Linked DNA regions of Thiorhodovibrio winogradskyi. The protein of the gene in region 2 interacts with the protein of the main gene of each other region in a pairwise test. Links are inferred from orthologs where the notes say so. Each region holds a gene or a part of one and is shown on either strand. Other genes may lie near its edges.

Region 1 (4,810 bases), 2.2 Mb from region 2 along the record:
CGGACGTCATCAAGCCAAATAGTCACCCGATCAATATCAAGCCCGACGACCCCGGCACGACCCACCGCGGCCAGAATGCGGCCCCAGTTGGGGTCACCAGCAAACAGCGCGGTCTTGACCAGGGGCGAATGGGCAATGGTTTCAGCCACCAGGCGCGCCTCGTCACAGGTACTCGCCTCACGCACCGCGACCCGCACCAGTTTGGTCGCGCCCTCGCCATCGCGCACAATGGCGGTGGCGAGTTCCAGGCAGAGATCATCAAGCACCTGTTGCCAGATCGCCAATCCCTTCGGATCCCCATCCTCCAGAAGCGGATTGCCCAGTGCACCGGTTGCCGCCAGCAGGCAGGCGTCGTTGGTGGAGGTGTCACCATCAATGCTGATAGCATTGAAAGTACTGGCCACGGCCGTGTTCAGACTAGAGCGCAGTGGCCCTTCGGCGATGGCCAGATCCGTGGCGACAAAGGCCAGCATGGTGGCCATGTTGGGACAAATCATGCCAGCGCCCTTGGCTATGCCAACCAGGGTTGCGCGATGTCCATTGAGTTCGAACTGACGCCGGACCAGCTTGGGCTGGGTGTCAGTGGTCATGATGGCGCGGGCAGCGGCTTCCCAGGCATCCGCCCGCAGCCCTTGGAACAATGGTGGCAGGGCGGTGCCGATGCGCGCGACCGGCAGATACTCACCTATCACCCCGGTGGAAAAGGGCAACACCTGATTGGCCGCGCAACCTGCCTGGTCAGCGACCAGAGCGCAACACGCGCGGGCATCAGCAAGCCCGCGGGCGCCAGTACCGGCATTGGCGTTGCCTGAATTGATCAACAGATAACGCGGCGAGGTCACGTTCAGATGCTGGCGGGCCAGGGTCACAGGCGCGGCACAAAAGGCGTTTTGAGTAAAGACCGCGGCCGTTTGGGTGCCAGGGGCAAGCTCCATCAGCACTAAATCCTCGCGCCCGCTGTAGCGGATGCCGGCGGCGGCGGTGGCAAGCCGTACACCCGCGACGCGAAAGGCGGTGGAAGATTCAGCGCTCATCGACTGTGACTGACGGCCAGGTCCGAAATCCAAGATCACAGCCGCTCAGCCGAGCTTGCCGTGGCATTGCTTGTACTTTTTGCCCGAACCGCATGGACAGGGCTCGTTGCGGCCGATTTTGCGCCCGGCGCGCACGAAGGGCTGCTGATCGCTGGCGGATTCTGTCCCGCCACCAGTCTCCCGTGCTAGCTCGGGTTCGCCCGCTGCCCCAGACGCTGTTTCAGATTCTGCTCCGGATACTGGGCCCGATCCCAAACCACCAAAACTTTCGTGCTTGAACTCGAAAGCGCGTTCTCGGTCGAACTGACGCTCGGCCAGACTGGACAGCTCGGGCGGCATTTGCACCTGCATGCGCGCGAGGGTGCGAATCACGTCCTGCTTGATGCTATCAAGCAGCGCCGAGAACATCTGGAAGGCCTCGCGCTTGTACTCCTGCTTGGGATTCTTCTGCGCATAGCCACGCAGATGGATACCCTGGCGCAGGTAGTCCATCTGCGCCAAATGTTCCTTCCACTGGGTGTCCAGTGTCTGCAGCATGACAGCCTTTTCAACCTGACGGAAATTCTCTTCCCCTACCTGGTCTTTCTTGTCGCGATACCGGCGCGCGAGTTCATCATCGATACGCTGGCGCAGGCTCTCCTCATGCAGCTCATCGTCTCGATCCAACCATTGTTGAATGGGCCAGTCGCCGCCAAATTCATCGACCAACGCCTGGGTCAGACCCGGCACGTCCCATTGCTCTTCCAGACTGTGTCTAGGAATATGCTGATCGATCAAGCGACCGAGGACGTCCTGGCGCATCGCCTCAATGGTCTCGGAGACCTCGGTCGCGTCCATCAGCTCGCGGCGCTGCCGATAAATGACCTTACGCTGATCGTTGGCGACGTCGTCGTAGTCGAGCAACTGCTTGCGGATATCGAAGTTGCGTCCCTCGACCTTGCGCTGGGCGTTTTCAATCGCTTTGCTCACCCAGGGATGCTCGATTGCCTCGCCTTCCTGCATACCGAGCTTCTGCATCATGTTCGCGACTCGGTCGGAGGCGAAAATGCGCATCAAGTTATCGCGCAAGGACAGATAAAAGCGGCTGGAGCCGGGATCACCCTGGCGGCCGGAGCGCCCGCGCAACTGATTGTCGATGCGGCGCGACTCGTGCCGCTCGGTGCCAATCACATGCAGTCCGCCGGCGTCGATGACCTGCTGGTGACGGGCTTTCCAGTCAGTCTTGATGCGCTCTCGCTCGACGGGATCCTCGGCATTTTCCAGCTCGGCCTCGAGATTGCCGCCCAGCACGATGTCGGTGCCGCGACCAGCCATATTGGTGGCGATGGTGACCGCGCCCGGCTCGCCGGCGCGCGCCACTATGCCCGCCTCGCGCTCGTGCTGCTTGGCATTCAGCACCTCGTGCGGAATCTTCTCGGCGCTCAGCAGTTTATCGACCAGTTCGGAGGTCTCGATGGACGCGGTGCCGACCAGCACCGGCTGACCGCGCGCGACACAGTCCTTGATGTCCTCGATGATGGCCTTGTACTTCTCATCCTGGGATAGATAGACCAGATCGCCGTGATCGGCGCGGATCATGGGCACATTGGTTGGAATCACGACGACCTCGAGCCCATAGATCTGCTGGAACTCGAAAGCCTCGGTGTCCGCCGTGCCGGTCATGCCCGCAAGCTTGGGATAGAGACGGAATAGATTCTGAAAGGTAATGGAGGCGAGCGTCTGGTTTTCCTGCTGGATGGCCACCCGTTCCTTGGCCTCGACTGCCTGGTGCAGCCCCTCGGACCAACGCCGCCCTGGCATGGTGCGACCGGTAAACTCATCGACTATGATGATCTGCCCATCGCGGACGATGTAGTCGACATTTTTCTGGAACAGCGCATGCGCACGCAGAGCAGCATACACATGATGCATCAGAACGATATTGGAGGCATCATAGAGGCTCTCGCCCTCGCCGAGCAGGCCAAGCTCGGTCAGCATGTCCTCGACCTTCTCGTGACCGTCCTCGCTCAAATAGACTTGACGCGCCTTCTCATCGACTGAGTAATCACCAGGACCAAAGTCCGGCTGGCCTTCCTCGTTGGTGATGGGTTCCTGGCGCTCGAGCTTGGGTACGATCTGGTCGATCTGCAAATATAGATCGCTATTGCCCTCCGATGGACCTGAGATAATGAGCGGCGTGCGCGCCTCGTCGATCAGGATGGAGTCAACCTCGTCGACAATGGCATAGAAAGGATCGCGCTGCACCCGCTGCTCCGGGGTGAAGGCCATGTTGTCGCGCAGGTAGTCGAAACCGAACTCGTTATTGGTGCCGTAGGTAATGTCGGCATGGTAGGTCTCGCGCCGGGTGACGGGGCGCAAATGGCGATAGCCGCTGCCACCAGCAGCCGGTTCGAACTCTGGATCGTAGAGATAGGAAGCGGAATCCGGGCCAAGACCACCGGAAGAATTCACCACCCCCACCGAGAGCCCGAGGAAGTGATAAACCTGCCCCATCCAGGCCGCGTCGCGGCGGGCGAGATAATCATTCACCGTCACCACATGCACGCCCTTGCCAGGCAAGGCATTGAGATAAGCCGCCAGGGTGGCGACCAGGGTCTTGCCCTCGCCGGTGCGCATCTCGGCGATCTTGCCTGAGTGCAGCACCATGCCACCCACCAACTGAACGTCGAAGTGGCGCATGCCAAGCACCCGCTTACCGGCCTCGCGCACCAGGGCGAAGGTCTCGGCCAGCAGGTCATCTAGCTTGGCGCCCTGCTCCAGTCGTTCGCGGAACTCCGCGGTTTTGCCGCGCAGGGCATCATCCGGCAAGGCGGCTAGTTGTGGCTCGAGCGCGGTGACCTGCTCGGCCGTTTTCAGCAGTCGTTTGACCAAGCGGTCATTACGACTACCGAACAGTTTCTTGAAAAGGTTCATCCCCATGAGTGGCTCTCAACGGAAGCGCGAAAAAGGGCGCCAGTATAGCGCTTAGGTCGCACCCGCGCTCCAGAACCGCGCATTCTAGGCGAGTGTCAAAGACGCGCGATACGGGCTGTGCCACGTGGACTCAAGTAGGTTCTCGGATTGATGGGCGTGCCATTCTTGCGCACTTCGAAGTGAACATGGGGCCCAGTGGAGCGACCGGTGGAGCCCAGAGTGGCGATTTCCTGCCCCCGCCGAACCAGATCTCCTTCCCTGACCAAGTTGGTTTGATTGTGGGCATACCAGGTTTCAAGCCCGTTGCCGTGGCGAACCTCAACAATGTTACCGTAACCGTTCTTGCGCCCAGCGAAGACCACCAAGCCGTCTGCCATGGCCAGAATTGCGGTACCAGTTTTGCCTGATATATCAATACCCTGATGCATGCTGCGGCGGCCGGTAATCGGGTGGCGACGGTAGCCAAATTCCGAGGTCACTATCCCGCCAGAACGCAGAGGCCAACCTTCTGGCTTGGTGTGCTTGGTCAGGTCACGTTCCATGATGAACGTCTCAAGGAGTCCAAGCTTGCGCTTTCGATCATCGAGCGCGGCCAGCACTTTCGCAAGATCCTGCGCGACTTCGTTGATTCTGTTGGACTGATCCTTGTAGCGATCCGGACCGCCGGCGCCGGCTGGATTCTCGAAGTCGAACTCGTCGCTGTTCAAGCCAGCCATCTTCACCAATCGCTGCCCCAGCGCGTTCATACGGAGAACCTCTGCCTGCATCTCGGCAACGCGGACCGCGATAGTGTCAATATGCGCCTGGATCTGGCGTCGTTTCTGCTCAAGCTCAAGCTTGGCGTCTTCAAGATCGCGGGTTAG
Region 2 (4,230 bases):
ACTCGATGCCCGTCACGCCTGGCATCCCTACAGCGCCACCCAAAATCCGGACCCTGTCTATCCAGTGCGTCGCGCCCAGGGCTGCGAGCTGGAACTAACCGATGGTCGCCGGCTGATCGACGGCATGGCCTCCTGGTGGTGCGTGATTCATGGCTACAACCATCCGCGCCTGAACGCGGCGGCCAAGGCGCAGCTCGAGGACATGGCCCATGTGATGTTCGGTGGCCTGACCCATGCGCCGGCCATGGGGTTGGTCGAGCGGCTGGTGCGCCTGACACCGGCGCCGCTTGAGCGGGTGTTTCTGTGCGATTCCGGCTCGGTCGCGGTCGAAATCGCGCTCAAAATGGCCATGCAATACTGGCAGGCGCGTGGTGAGACGGGCAAAACCCGCTTTCTGGCGCTGCGTCGCGGCTATCATGGCGATACCTATCACGCCATGTCGGTGTGCGATCCGGTCACTGGCATGCACCGCTTGTTCAGCGGCTCGCTGCCGCGACAGCTGTTCGCGCCAGCGCCTGCCCCGGCTTTTGGCCAGCCCTGCACGGATGCGGATATCGCCGAGTTTGCCCAGCTGCTCGAAACCCATGCCCATGAGCTGGCCGCCGTCATTCTGGAACCCATTGTCCAGGGCGCAGGCGGCATGCGATTCTACGCAGCTGAGTATCTGACCCGGGTGCGTGCCCTCTGCGATCAGCATCGGGTGTTGCTCATCGCCGATGAAATCGCCACCGGCTTTGGGCGCACCGGGCGGCTGTTTGCCTGCGAGCATGCTGGCATCAGCCCGGACATCATGACCTTAGGCAAGGCGCTGACCGGTGGTTATCTCACCTCCGCCGCCACTCTGACCACGGAGGCCGTCGCCGAGACCATTTCCGCCGGCGACCCAGGTGTTTTCATGCATGGCCCAACCTTCATGGGGAACCCGCTTGCCTGTGCCATTGCCAATGCTAGTATCGACCTGCTGCTTGAGGATGGCCGGGAGAGTAAAGGGGAGGGTGGTTGGCAGGCCAATATCGGGCGGATTGAGTCCCGGCTGCGCACCGGCCTCACGCCCTGTCGCGACCTGCCAGGCGTGGCCGAGGTGCGGGTGCTAGGCGCCATCGGTGTGGTGGAGATGCGCGAGCCGGTCGCCATGCGCGCCATCCAGCGCCGCTTTGTCGACCAAGGCGTTTGGGTGCGGCCTTTCGGACGCTTGGTCTATTTGATGCCGCCTTTTGTGATCCAAGATGCGGAACTCGACTGCCTCTGCGCCGCTATGCATGCGGTGCTTGCCGCATGATGTCTATCACGGATCAGCCACCCGCCATGCTGTGCCGACGGGTGCTTTCCGCTATGATAACCCGCTTGAATTTTGCTTTTTCGCGCAGTCGAACTCTCTCATGCCAATCTCTAACGCCAACCTCTGATGCCAAATTTTGATGCCAAATTCTGATGCGGACCGCTCTCAATCAAGGCGTGCACCAGGACATTGCTCTTGCGACGGACGACCGGCCAATGGGTGATCGGCCAATCGGTCATGCTGAGCCCTTCATCTGGCCAGTGCGCGTTTATTACGAAGATACCGACGCCGGTGGCTTGGTCTATCACGCCAACTATTTGCGATTTTTCGAACGCGCGCGCACCGAATGGCTGCGCGCTATCGGCTATGAACAGGACCAACTGCGCGAGCAAGAAGACCTGCTGTTCGTCGCGCGTCGTGCCGAGATCCGTTTTCAGCGGCCGGCGCGTTTCAACGATGCCCTGCTGGTGAGCGCGGCCATTGCCGGGCATGGTGGCGCCAGTATCGATTTCACCCAGGACATCCGCCGCCAGGGCGACGGTCAACTCTGCTGTAGCGCGACCTTCAACATCGCCTCGATCAGCGCCGCGCGTCAGCGACCCAAGCGCATTCCGCCGTCCTTGCTGGCCCGGCTGTCCGCTCATCCTTCCGCCCGCCATGCTGGCGATCATTCTGGAGAGACCTCCCATGGGCTCTGAGCTTTCGCTCTTGACTTTGTTCGTCAATGCCGGTTTGACGGTGAAACTCATCCTGCTGGTCTTGGTGCTGGCCTCGGTGCTGTCCTGGGTGATCATCTTTGATCGCTCGCGGGTGCTGAAACAAGCCCGCCAGGCGGCGGAAATCTTTGAGCATCGCTTTTGGTCGGGAGGTGATCTGAGCGCCCTGTACCGCGATCTTGGCCAGAACGAGGCCAGCGGCTCGGGGCTGGCATCCATTTTCCGTGCTGGCTTCAAGGAATATGTGCGGCTGCGCAAGATTGAACCCGACGACACCATGGCGGTCATCGCCGGCGCCGAGCGCTCGATGCGCGTCGCCCTAAGTCGCGAGATGGACCGGCTCGATGCCAATCTCTCAGCCCTTGCCACCATCGGCTCCATCGGCCCCTATATCGGCCTGTTTGGCACCGTGTGGGGCACCATGAACGCCTTCTATGCCCTTGGGAATCTGCAGCAGGCGACCCTGGCGGTGGTCGCGCCGGGTATCTCCGAGGCGCTGATTTCCACCGCCGTCGGGCTTTTTGCCGCCATTCCGGCGGTGGTCGCCTTCAACCGCTATGTCGATCAGGTCGAGCGCATGCACAACCGCTATGAAGAGTTCATGGAAGAATTCTCCACCCTGCTGCAGCGCCAGGGCCATCAATAGTCGTCATCTTCAGGATCGCCATCAGCGATGACTATCAGCGATCACCATCAGCGATCACCATCAGCGATGACTGGCAGTGAACATCCGATTGGTTGACCCGGGACCGAGACTCCGATGAAGCGCAAAGACCGCCGCAACCGCCGCCGGCCCATGGCCGAGATCAACGTGGTGCCTTACATCGACGTGATGATGGTGCTTTTGGTCATTTTCATGGTCACGGCACCTCTGATCAATCAGGGTGTCAAACTCGACTTGCCCCAGGCACAGGCCAAACCCCAGCCGTCCGAGGAGCGGCCGCCCGTGGTCATCCATATCGATCAATTTGGCGATATCTACCTGGATCTTGGCGATGCCAGCCCCGAGCCGGTGGACCAGCGGCAGCTGTTCGAACGGCTGGAATCGGCGCTTGCGGGCGCGGCTGACGTGCAAGTCATGCTGCGCGCGGATGAGTCTGTCTCCTACGGGCGCATTGTCGATGCCATGGTCGCCGCCCAGGCTGCCGGGGCGCCCAGCGTGGGCTTGGTCACTCAGCCGCCGCTTGAGGAGACACCCTAGACAGGCCGCCATGTGGCACATTCTGGAACGCAATCCGCGCGCCCTTCTGTGGGCGCTGCTCCTGCATCTGGTGCTGGCGATTCTGCTCTTCGGCAGTATCGACTGGACGCTTGGCGATCAGCAACTGGGCTCGGAGGAGACACTCATCGAGTCCAGCCTGATTCTGTCGCCCGAGCTGCGGGAGCGCGTCGCCGAATTGCGCGATCCGGCCGCCTTTCGCGCGGAGCAGGAAGCCGAGCGTCAGCGCCAAGAGGCTGAGCGCCAGGCCGCCGCGCAACGGCTGGCCGAGGAAAAAGCCCAGCGCGTGGCCGCCGAGGCCGAGGCCGAACGCCAGCGGCAGGCAGAACAGCAAGCGCGGCGCCAGGCTGAACGGGAGGCCGAACGCGAAGCCCAACGCCAGGCCGAGTTGCAAGCCCGGCGCGAAGCCGAACGCGAGGCCCGTCTGCAAGCCGAGCGCGAGGCGCAACGCCAGGCCGAGCTGGACGCGCGCCGCCAAGCTGAGGAAGACGCGCGACGCCAGGCCGAGAAACAGGCCCAGCGCGAGGCGGAAGCACGTGCTAGACGCGAAGCCGAGAAACAGGCCCAGCGCGAGGCGGAAGCCCGGGCCAGACGCGAAGCCGAGGAACAGGCCCAGCGCGAGGCGGAAGAACAGGCCAGACGCGAAGCCGAGGAACAGGCCCAACGCGAGTCCGATGAAGCTGCCCGTCGCGAGGCCGCCGCGGCCGCGCGGGTGCAGCAACTCGCCAGCGAATGGGTACCCAGAATCAGCGGCCGAGTGGCACAATTTTGGATTCGGCCGCAAGGTCTTCAGGTCCAGGTCTCGACGCTCGTGCGCCTGCAGCTCAATCCGGGTGGCGAGGTGGTGCCTGGCAGTGTCAAAGTGATTGAGAGCAGCGGTTACCCGGCTTTCGATACCTCGGTGGTGCGCGCCATCATGGATGCCTCGCCGCTGCCAGTACCCGATGGTGATGACTTCAAGGTCTTCAAGGACTTCGATTTTCGCTTCAAACCTTAGGAATTCGCGATCATGCCGC
Region 3 (4,150 bases), 2.9 Mb from region 2 along the record:
TGGGCCCGCGCCCGAGGTCATGGCGGGCCACAGTCTGGGCGAATACACTGCCTTGGTCTGTTCCGGGGCGTTGGAACTAACTGACGCCGCACGTCTGGTCGCCGAACGCGCCCGTCTCATGCAGGAGGCGATGCCAGCTGGTGCCGGTGCCATGGCCGCCATTCTGGGGCTTGAGGACGAACAGGTGCTGCAGCTGTGCGCTCACCAGGCAGGCGAGCAGGTGCTTGAGGCGGTAAACTTTAACGCGCCCGGTCAAGTGGTCATTGCTGGACAGCGCGAGGCCGTCGCAAGAGCTTTGCCCGCGGCCAAGGCATTGGGCGCCAAGCGGGCACTGCTACTCCCGGTTAGCGTACCATCGCATTGCGCGCTCATGCGCCCCGCGGCCGAGCAACTTGAGTCTGTCTTGGCTGGATGCCCGATGCGGATGCCCGAAATTCCGGTCGTTCATAATGCCAGCGTCTCGGCGGCGTCGAATCTTGAACATCTTCGCGAGCTGCTTGCACAGCAACTCTTCCGGCCGGTGCGCTGGGTGGAGAGCGTTCGGTTAATGGCCGGGCAGGGCGTTGAACGCTTTATTGAATGCGGGCCAGGCAAGGTACTCGCGGGTCTGGGTAAGCGCATCGACAAGGCGCGCCCAACCACAGCGATTGTGGACGTGGTGACGCTCCAGGCGGCCATCGAGGAGCTATCGGGTGAGGAGGCATTGGCTGATGGATAATGAAATTGCACTGGTAACAGGTGCGAGCCGAGGAATCGGTCGCGCAATTGCCCTTGCCTTGGGTCAAGCCGGGGCGCGGGTTGCCGGCACCGCGACAACAGAGGAGGGCGCGCGGCGCATTCAACAGGAATTGGCCGATCAAGATGTCCGTGCTTTGGGTTTGTGCATGAATGTGACGGATAGGCTGAGCATGGATGCGGCACTCGCGCGCATCAGCGCGGACTTCGGTGCCAGCCCTTCGGTTTTGGTCAATAACGCTGGCATCACCAAAGACAACCTGATGATGCGCATGAAAGACGAGGAGTGGGACAAGATTATCGCCACCAACCTGAGCGCGGTCTTTCACCTCACCAAAAGTTGCATGCGGGCGATGACCAAGGCGCGTCATGGCCGCATTATCAATATCACCTCGGTTGTGGGCTTCAGCGGCAACGCCGGACAGACTAATTACGCCGCCGCCAAAGCCGGCTTGGTCGGGTTTTCCAAGTCGCTCGCACGCGAGATCGGTGGGCGTGGCGTCACTGTTAATTGCGTCGCGCCCGGCTTTATCGCGACCGATATGACGAGTGCCCTGCCAGAGGCCCACCGGGATGCGTTGCTTGCAAACATTCCGCTTGGGCGGCTTGGTCAAGCCGAGGAGGTTGCCGCGGCCGTTGTTTTTCTGGCGTCGCCACAGGCTGGATACATCACCGGCGAGACCCTGCACGTCAATGGTGGCATGCTGATGACCTAAGGTTGCAAGAGCCGGTTTTTTCGGCTTTCAACCTGGGGTTTTTGTCTCTAAAATACCGCGACCCTCGATTCTTGGGGGTTTCATTCACTGGAGGTTTGTCAAACAATGAGCAGCGTTGAAGAGCGAGTCCAAAAAATTGTTGTCGAACAGTTGGGCGTCAAGGAAGAGGAAGTCACCCCGGAGGCTTCCTTCGTTGACGATCTCGGTGCTGATTCGCTCGACACTGTCGAACTGGTCATGGCACTCGAAGAGGAATTCGAGACCGAAATTCCCGACGAGGACGCCGAGAAAATCACCACCGTCAAACAGGCAATCGACTACATAAATGCCCACATGGGGTAAATCGCGACTCGGGGACAACCTCCTTCAGACTGAATCCGGGCGTTTTGTCATTTCATCCATGTGGCTATAAGTGTCCATGTGGATGTCACTGCGGCCCTGTCGCTGAACGGTACAACTGATCTGGCTGTGATGTTATGCTAGTGCTGTTGGCCTGTTGTCGGTCTGGTATTGAGTCAGTTGGTTGTTCACGTGTTCAGATGTTCCCTGTTTGGTTTCCCCTTTTTGGTTGTCTAGCTTGCATACCTGGCTGGCATGTCCGGCTCGATGTCTCGCTTGGGCACCAAGAAGGTCCAACTAATTTAGTGCCCTATCCGTGCACATTAGCCTGGTTTTCCAATGGTCATCCCGCACATGGGGCATTGGCGAGCAGGAGTGAGTGAAGAGGTGATACATGTCAGGTAGAAGGGTTGCCGTTACCGGCCTGGGTATTATTTCCCCTGTCGGGCTCGATATCGCCTCAGCCTGGGACAGCATCTTGAATGGCCGCAGTGGCATTCAGACCATTACGCACTTCGATGTGACGCCCTTCAGCACGCGTTTTGGTGGTCCCATTTATAACTTCGACGCAACTGAATATGTGTCGAAGAAAGACCTCCGCAAAATGGATGCCTTTATTCATTACGGCATGGCGGCGGGCATTCAGGCGATTACTCACTCGGGGCTTGAAATCACCGACGAGAACCGTACCCGAATTGGCGTTGCCGTTGGCTCTGGTATCGGTGGAATCACCGGTATCGAGAACAACTATGGCAATTATCTCAGTGGTGGGCCGCGCAAGATTTCGCCCTTCTTCGTGCCAGCCAATATCGTCAACATGGTAGCCGGAAACCTGTCTATTAAGTATGGTCTTAAGGGGCCAAATTACTCCATTGTCTCCGCCTGCAGCACGGGCACCCATAACATCGGTGAGGCGGCGTTGATGATCCGCCATGGCATGGTGGATGTGATGATCGCCGGTGGGGCGGAAATGGCGACCTCTCCCGTGGGCCTTGGTGGTTTCGCGGCCGCGCGAGCGCTTTCGACACGTAACGACGATCCCGAGGGCGCCAGTCGCCCTTTTGACAAAGAGCGCGATGGTTTTGTCCTCAGCGATGGCGCCGGTATCATGGTGCTGGAGGAATACGAAATGGCGCGCGCGAGAGGGGCCACCATACATGCCGAGATCCTTGGTGTCGGCATGAACTCCGATGCCTACCACATGACTGCCCCGTCCGAGGACGGTCAGGGTGCCTGCGATTGCATGAAACTCGCGCTTGCCGATGCCGGCCTGAATCCGGAGCAAATCGACTATATCAACGCCCATGGCACTTCCACCCCGGCCGGCGATATCGCCGAGGTAAAGGGGGTCAAACTCGCGTTGGGGCAGCACGCCAAGCAGGTGGCGGTGAGTTCGACAAAATCCATGACTGGACACATGCTTGGCGCAGCCGGTGGCGTGGAAGCGATTTTCTGCGTGCTTGCCCTGCGCGATCAGGTCGCGCCACCCACGATCAACTACACAACACCTGACCCCAACTGCGATTTGGACGTGGTGCCCAATCAGGCACGCGAGATGCCGATACGCTACGCGCTCAGCAATTCCTTTGGCTTCGGTGGTACCAACGGTACCTTGATCCTTAAGCAGGGTTGAGCGTTTTGAGCCGCGACTGCCGATATGAGTCGCGTTTTGGCGGGCGCTGATGAAGAACACCCTGATTGCTCTGCTGTTACTGGTCGGCCTCGGTGCGGGGATAGGTTACTTTTTTTGGGAAGATTATCAGCATTTTCTGGTAACGCCCATCGCCTCAAGTCGTGTCGATGCGCAGGACGACGCGGTGATTCTGGAGGTGCCGCGCGGGGAGGGGCTGCGCGACCTCGCCAGCCGACTGCAAGCCGATGGTCTGATTGACAATGCCCATTATCTGATTGCGCTTGCCTACAATCGCCGGCAGGCGGATCAAATCAAGGCAGGCGAATATGCGCTAACGCCTGAGATGACACCAGGGCAACTCCTTGATCTACTCGTTTCCGGTCGCTCCATCCAATACCCGGTTACCCTGATCGAAGGACGAACCTTTAGTGACGCCCTCGCGAGCATCGCCGCCGAACCTGAGTTCAAGCACGAACTTCAGGATCTCACCGATGCCGAGATACTTGCCGCGCTTGATCTCGACATTGAACATCCCGAGGGTTGGTTTTTCCCCGATACCTATTTATTCCGTCGCGGAGCAAGTGACATCCAGGTGCTGCGTCGGGCGCACGAGCGCATGCGTGAAGTCCTTGATGAAGAATGGGGCAACCGCGATGCGGATCTTCCGCTGACATCGCCCTACGAGGCACTGATTCTTGCCTCTGTGATCGAAAAAGAAACCGGCCTT

The links.
Region 1: the proteins of ybgC (region 2) and secA interact in binary tests that used the Escherichia coli proteins (3 or more experiments, as listed by UniProt). The link is inferred for Thiorhodovibrio winogradskyi from one-to-one orthologs.
Region 3: the proteins of ybgC (region 2) and acpP interact in binary tests that used the Escherichia coli proteins (3 or more experiments, as listed by UniProt). The link is inferred for Thiorhodovibrio winogradskyi from one-to-one orthologs.

Annotation. Positions count from the first base shown.
Region 1 is NZ_CP121472.1:1,091,131-1,095,940, reverse strand. What follows is about bases 880-4,262. They hold secA (preprotein translocase subunit SecA), read right to left. Parts: upstream 3,954-4,262; coding sequence 1,080-3,953; downstream 880-1,079. Other genes in these bases: Thiowin_RS04845 (M23 family metallopeptidase), read right to left, coding at 4,043-4,262; argJ (bifunctional glutamate N-acetyltransferase/amino-acid acetyltransferase ArgJ), read right to left, coding at 880-1,034. Also shown: more of argJ, read right to left, coding at 1-879; more of Thiowin_RS04845, read right to left, coding at 4,263-4,810. UniProt on the Escherichia coli protein: Required for protein export, interacts with the SecYEG preprotein conducting channel.
Region 2 is NZ_CP121472.1:3,330,713-3,334,942, reverse strand. Bases 433-3,235 are described here. They hold ybgC (tol-pal system-associated acyl-CoA thioesterase), read left to right. Parts: upstream 433-1,494; coding sequence 1,495-1,977; downstream 1,978-3,235. Other genes in these bases: tolA (cell envelope integrity protein TolA), read left to right, coding at 3,207-3,235; tolR (protein TolR), read left to right, coding at 2,756-3,196; tolQ (protein TolQ), read left to right, coding at 1,967-2,641; bioA (adenosylmethionine--8-amino-7-oxononanoate transaminase), read left to right, coding at 433-1,279. Outside these bases: more of bioA, read left to right, coding at 1-432; more of tolA, read left to right, coding at 3,236-4,211; Tol-Pal system beta propeller repeat protein TolB, read left to right, coding at 4,224-4,230.
Region 3 is NZ_CP121472.1:394,421-398,570, forward strand. The notes cover bases 452-3,174. They hold acpP (acyl carrier protein), read left to right. Parts: upstream 452-1,556; coding sequence 1,557-1,793; downstream 1,794-3,174. Other genes in these bases: fabD (ACP S-malonyltransferase), read left to right, coding at 452-718; fabG (3-oxoacyl-ACP reductase FabG), read left to right, coding at 708-1,451; fabF (beta-ketoacyl-ACP synthase II), read left to right, coding at 2,185-3,174. Outside these bases: more of fabD, read left to right, coding at 1-451; more of fabF, read left to right, coding at 3,175-3,423; endolytic transglycosylase MltG, read left to right, coding at 3,473-4,150. UniProt on the Escherichia coli protein: Carrier of the growing fatty acid chain in fatty acid biosynthesis.